Linked DNA regions of Prochlorococcus marinus XMU1412. The main gene of each other region encodes a partner of the protein of the gene in region 2 in a complex. Links are inferred from orthologs where the notes say so. Each region holds a gene or a part of one and is shown on either strand. Other genes may lie near its edges. The genes, in order: tsaE and tsaD.

The links.
Region 1: the proteins of tsaD (region 2) and tsaE are in contact, whole or in part, in a crystal structure (PDB 6N9A), measured with the Thermotoga maritima proteins. The link is inferred for Prochlorococcus marinus XMU1412 from one-to-one orthologs. Residues at the interface, in WP_004082750.1 of Thermotoga maritima: Cys10, Asp11, Arg49, His50, Leu82, Gly84, Gly135, Gly136, Glu154, Thr155, Leu156, Asp157, Asp158, Ser159, Glu162, Asp165, Lys166, Arg169, Leu170, Tyr175, Lys213, Thr214, Leu217, Tyr218, Gln221, Arg222, Asn324; in WP_004082108.1 of Thermotoga maritima: Leu37, Gly38, Lys46, Lys57, Val59, Lys60, Ser61, Thr63, Phe64, Thr65, Leu66, Met67, Val69, Pro71, Tyr82, Arg83, Leu84, Asp86, Asp88, Phe89, Asp93, Ile128, Asp130, Glu131, Arg134.

Annotation. Positions count from the first base shown.
Region 1 is NZ_JAAORJ010000004.1:538,192-541,215, reverse strand. The notes cover bases 267-2,956. They hold tsaE (tRNA (adenosine(37)-N6)-threonylcarbamoyltransferase complex ATPase subunit type 1 TsaE), read right to left. Parts: upstream 1,986-2,956; coding sequence 1,548-1,985; downstream 267-1,547. Other genes in these bases: ahcY (adenosylhomocysteinase), read left to right, coding at 2,037-2,956; HA152_RS09480 (carbohydrate kinase family protein), read left to right, coding at 592-1,590; HA152_RS09485 (alpha/beta fold hydrolase), read right to left, coding at 267-502. Also shown: more of HA152_RS09485, read right to left, coding at 1-266; more of ahcY, read left to right, coding at 2,957-3,024. UniProt on the Escherichia coli protein: Required for the formation of a threonylcarbamoyl group on adenosine at position 37 (t(6)A37) in tRNAs that read codons beginning with adenine.
Region 2 is NZ_JAAORJ010000001.1:445,312-448,405, reverse strand. The notes cover bases 159-2,918. They hold tsaD (tRNA (adenosine(37)-N6)-threonylcarbamoyltransferase complex transferase subunit TsaD), read right to left. Parts: upstream 2,194-2,918; coding sequence 1,123-2,193; downstream 159-1,122. Other genes in these bases: psaJ (photosystem I reaction center subunit IX), read left to right, coding at 2,851-2,918; HA152_RS02565 (Photosystem I reaction center subunit III), read left to right, coding at 2,268-2,822; HA152_RS02575 (high light inducible protein), read right to left, coding at 941-1,117; HA152_RS02580 (cation:proton antiporter), read right to left, coding at 159-777. Outside these bases: more of HA152_RS02580, read right to left, coding at 1-158; more of psaJ, read left to right, coding at 2,919-2,985; gmk (guanylate kinase), read right to left, coding at 3,001-3,094.

The DNA.
Region 1 (3,024 bases), on a different replicon or contig from region 2:
CTATCGTTTTAAGGACAGGTCTCAGTAGATTCATTAAGATATCACTTTTTTTTAAACGTTTATCATCCATAGTTCTTTGTGCACAATCAATCAAAATGATACCTTTGCAATTATCTTTGAGGATTTCAGCAGCTTTCAATGCAATAACACCTCCAATTGAATTTCCTACCAAGTAAACAGGAGATTTTATTACCTCTGCACAAAATGTTGATATTTGATTACCCCATAAGTCAAAAGAATATTTAATGGAGTTTACTTTGTCAGGTTCGTAATTTAATAAAGCACTAGGCTGACTACTTTCACCAAATCCTAATAAGTCAATTGCATAGCAGTTAGAAAATTTACCAAGAAAATCTTGATTATGTCTCCAGTGGTTTTTTGATGCCCCAAATCCATGAACTAATAAAATTTTAATATTTTTTTCAGAAGTAGATTCTTTGGATAAAGACCAAGAAATTTCCCAATTTTTCCACTTCCAAGTTTCAGATTTATTTAAAGACACTGTGTATATGCTTTTAATTAAACTTTAATTCAAAAAAAAATTATTCGTTTTTAATAAATTATTCTTAGTTAAGAAAAAGCGTTCATTTTATGAAAAAGAAAAAGGTTATATGTATTGGTGAGGCTTTAATAGACAGAATCAGAAATAAGTCAAATAAAGGATTTACAGATTTTTTGGGTGGTGCGCCGGCTAATGTAGCTTGTGCATTGAGAAAATTAAAAATAGATTCAATCTTTATGGGAAGTTTGGGTAATGATGATTATGGAAAAAAATTTATTTCTCAATTTGATCAATTGGGAGTTAATTTAGATTTCTTGCAATTAAATAATGATTCATCTACTCGTGTGGTTAATGTTGATAGGGATCAATTTGGAGATCGTTTTTTTTCAGGCTTTGAGGAAAGTTCTCATGTATGCTATGCAGACGAAGTTCTTAGCAAGAAATTAATAGAAAAAGAAATTTTAAATTTGGAGAAATCTTTTCTAGAAATAAAATATTTGGTAACAGGAACGAACTTATTATCATCTCCAATATCAGCAGAGACTATTTTTTTTCTTATAGAACAGGCTAATAAATTTGAAGTCAAAATAGTTATTGATTTGAATTGGAGAGAGGTCTTTTGGGATCATACAAGTTTCTCATCCGAAATTAGTAAAGCCGCGAGAGTTAATTTAATCAAGAATTTTTTAAATCATGCAAATGTTTTAAAGCTTGCGAAGGAAGAAGCAATTTTGTTTTTTGAGGATGAAAATCCCTTGCTAATATCTCAACGACTGTCTAATAGACCAGATGTAATAATAACTGATGGAAAAAATCCTGTTTTATGGAGCATCAACGGATTTCAGGGAATTACCGAAACTCCTACTTCACAAAAAATTGTTGATACAACCGGGGCAGGCGATGCTTTTCTAGCTGGCTTTATTTCAAAATTAATTTCTTCTGGCTATCCTACAAATGATTTAGAGATAGAAGATTGCATTAAGTTCGCAGGTGTTTGTGGATTATTAACTTGTCTTGGTGAAGGCGCCATCGAGCAACAGCCATATTATGAAAAGGTTAATAAATTTTTGGGATCTCTTATTTCGTAGTTTCTTCCATAATCTTTTGCGTAACTAATTTCTATTTTCCAGAAATTATCAATAACTGGTTCTATTAATTCTGGCCATTCAATAACTAAAATAGCTTGTCTTTGTATTGCTTCTTCTTCTTCAGAAAAAAAAACTTCCTTTGCTAAAGATACATTTCCTAACCTGTATAAATCAAGGTGGATTAGTGGAATTTTTCCGGAGTTATAGTGATGCGATAAAGCAAATGTAGGGCTTGTAATGTCCTCAGAGATTGATAAGCCTTTAGCAATCCCTTGTACAAATGAAGTTTTCCCAGCCCCAATTGGACCCTTTAATAAAACAATTGATTGTGGATTTAATTTGTGTGAGAGTTTTTTTCCTAAATTTAAAGTTTCTTTTAAATTTTCAACAAACACAAAATTACACAAAAATCATTTATAGTTTAATAATAAATGTATTTACTAGATATGGTTATCGCAAATTCAGTTAAAACCCCTACACCAAATTATGAAATTGCTGATATCTCCTTATCAGATTTTGGCCGTAAAGAAATTAAAATTGCCGAAACGGAAATGCCTGGATTAATGGCACTTAGAGATAAATATCAATCAGAAAAGCCACTAAAAGGTGCAAAAATAGCCGGAAGTTTGCATATGACTATTCAGACTGCAGTCTTAATAGAAACTCTTGTTGATCTTGGGGCAGAAGTGAAATGGGCTTCATGCAATATTTTTTCAACTCAAGATCATGCGGCGGCGGCTATTGCAGATCAAGGAATTCCTGTATACGCAAAAAAAGGTGAGACACTTGATGAATATTGGCAATATACCCACTACATTCTTGATTGGGGTTCAGACTCTCCAAATATGATTCTTGATGATGGTGGGGATGCAACTGGTTTATTGATACTCGGCAGTAAAGCGGAAAAAGATTTGTCTGTTTTAGATAATCCTGGTAATGAAGAAGAAATTGCTTTATTCAATTCTATTAAGTCTAAATTAGAAAATGATAATGACTTCTATTCTAGAATTAAAAGTAATATCATTGGTGTCACTGAAGAAACTACGACAGGAGTTGCAAGACTGTATCAACTGCAAAAGCAAAATGCTTTACCTTTCCCTGCGATCAACGTTAATGATTCAGTAACTAAGAGCAAATTTGATAATTTATATGGCTGTCGCGAATCTTTAGTTGATAGTATAAAGCGCGCAACTGATGTGATGATTGCTGGGAAGGTTGCTTTGGTAATGGGTTTTGGAGATGTAGGTAAAGGTTCAGCTCAGTCATTGCGTGGACTTGGTGCAATCGTAAAAGTTGCTGAAGTTGATCCAATTTGTGCTCTTCAAGCGGCAATGGAAGGTTTTAGCGTTGTCACGTTAGACGATGTTGTGGAAGATATAGATATCTTTGTTACAGCAACTGGGAATTATCAAGTAATTACAAATGAAAATCTCG
Region 2 (3,094 bases):
TTCTCTTTTGCCTACAACAAAACCTGCAGCGACAGAAGCCGGTAAGCCTGATTCTGGTAAAAAATATTCGCAAATACCATACACAAGGAAAATAAATCCAAGGGTAACTTGAAGCTCTATACCAAATGAGGCTTCAGTTTTTATTTTTTTTAAAATTTCTGATAGTAACCATCCTGCGCTTAATCCGATAAAGACTCCTCCCCCTAATCTTTGCATTAATGCTATAAATACATCGTTAATCCCACGGAGGTCACCTAAGGTCAGTTCTAAAAGCAGTAATGCTAGTACCGCACCAATTGGTTCAAGCAACAACCCCTCAGCCTTTAAAACTTCCGAGAGTGGAGAAGCTAATTTTATTTGTTCCACTAATGGAGAGACAACTGTTGGTCCAGTAGCTAGAACTATGGCACTGTATATTCCTGCGACTTGCCATGAGAGGCCAGCCAGCCAATGAGCAATAAAAATTCCAACAGATAATGAAATAAAAAGTCTTACTAATGAAATTTTCAAAACAGTATTTCTTATATTCCCCTCAGGTAGTTTTAAATTTAATCCCCCTTCAAAAAGAACCAAACAAACTAAAAGCCCTACGATAGTTTCAAGCCCTTGCCCAAGATCTAAAGGCTCAACAAGGCCTAATCCTGATCTTCCGATGAATAATCCAGAAAGCAATAAAATAACAACACTTGGGAATCCTGTAAAAGAAGAAAATAATCGAGCGCAAGCACCTGCAAATACAGTTATCCCCCAAAGTAATCCAAGCCTTTCAGGCGTCATATAAAAATATAAATAATAAAAAAATTTATTATTTTGATTAAATCAATAATCTTATCTCAAGTCCAATAAATACAATACTTTTTAATTTAATTCATCGGCTGAATAAGAGAAATTTTTATTAAATCTTTCAAAACTACTTTCAAGAAAATGACTTTTATTTCTATTAAGATAACTGGCTTATTAAAGCAATAATTATAAAAATAATTCCTATACCAACAGTTGCCATCCTTCCATTCCATATTTCAGCTTGAGGGGTGAAACCTCTTTTCCACAAATTTAGTTCCTTTTTATCAACGAAGTTTTTTGTTTCTTTAATCTCGATTTTAGGTTGTTTGTTCATTGAAGTTAGAAAGGAGGATTTTCTTCATACAGGGTATTTGCTTGTTCAATTGATAGTCTTCCTGCGACACCTAATTTAAGGGAACTTAAATGATCCTTAAATTTGATCCTGAACAACGCCGCCGCTCCAATCATTGCAGCATTATCTGTACAAAGATTAAGGGGAGCTAAATGAACTTTAATGGATTTTTTACGAGCTTCACTAATCATCATTTTTCTTAATGTATTGTTAGCAGCCACTCCCCCAACCACAACAACATTATCCAAACTATGATCATCTGCACATTTTATTGTTCTCTCTACCAAGACCTCTGCCACTACTCTCTCAAAACTTGCAGCAATATCAGGAATTGGAACGGTCTTCCCATCCAAATTTATTCTCTCAACTAATCTTAATACGGCAGTTTTTAGACCACTAAAAGAGAAATCATATTTAAGGAATCCACCTTTTTTATCAGAAATCCTGCATTTTGGTAAATTAAATTTCATTGGGTCCCCATTTTTAGCAATCTTTTCAATTGCTGGTCCTCCTGGATAACTAAGACCTAATAATCTGCCAACTTTATCAAATGCCTCTCCAGCAGCATCATCAAAACTTTTCCCAAGTCTTTGCATTCTCCTTCTTTCATCAACCTTTATCAATTCAGTATGCCCACCGCTAACAAGTAATGTAAGAAAGGATTTCTTTGGATAGTTTTCTGAAAAGAGAATTGAAGATAAATGCCCCTCCAAATGATGAATTCCCAAAAATGGTTTTGAATGTAACATGCAAAGTGATCTTGCAGTTATGGAGCCAACTCTTAAACAACCAACTAATCCAGGAGCTACAGTTGATGCAATATAATCAACTTCCTCAATTTTGATATTTGATTCTTCTAAAGCCTTATCTAAAACAAAAGGTAATGACTCTAAATGCTTTCTAGCTGCCAGTTCAGGAACAACTCCTCCCCATTTTGAATGATCTTGAATTTGAGAGGCAATTATATTTGAATGTATTCTAAAAGTATCGCCAATATTAGAAACTACTGAGACAGATGTCTCATCACAACTTGTTTCAATAGCTAAAACTTTATGCATTTTTGATTCAACTTGTTCTATTTTAATATTAATTTCTTACATAACACCCTATAAGGAATTAAAGATTGCAACTTATGAAATTCTTTTTTTCAATAATAACCTCAGTTTTTCTGTTCCTCGGAATTACTCCAGTTGCTCTAGCTGCCAATGGGCCTGCCTTAAACGCAGATAGAGCCAGCACTGAATATACTGCTTCAGCTCTCACAAAATGCTCTGAAAATTCTAAATTCATTGAGAGAGCAAATTCTGCAACTACTCAAAAAGACATTGCAAGATTTGAAAGATACGGAAAAGCATCATGCGGAGATGATGGCCTCCCACATTTAATAATTGGACCTCCTCTTGAGCCATGGGGAGCCCTTTTAAATAGAGGTCATGAAGGAGATCTACTTATTCCGGGAGTGCTGTTCATTTATATTGCTGGAATTATAGGCTGGTCAGGGAGAGAGTATCTTATTGAATCAAAAAAGACTAAGAACCCAGCAGATCTTGAGATCATTATTGACCTAGACTTAGCCAGAAAATGTCTTGTGAAAGGGGCACAATGGCCTCTGCTTGCTAATAAGCAAGGTAGAAATGGAGATCTAAGAGAGAAAGACAAAAATATTACACTTAATGGTCCTCGCTAAAAATCTTTAAAAAACTTTCATAAAACAAATGTTCAAAATTCTAAACACAAAATTTGTCAGATCTGCCCCAGTAGTAGCAGCAATTTGGCTAAGCCTTACAGCCGGAATAATTATTGAATTTAATAGATTTTTCCCAGATTTATTATTCCATCCAATGAGCTGATAAAGAAAAAAATAATCAAGTTTTTATTAACTTGATTATTTTTTTTGCTGTTTCATCAACATTGTGATTAGTTAATGCAAAATCAAATTGATTTGCTACAGAAATCTCA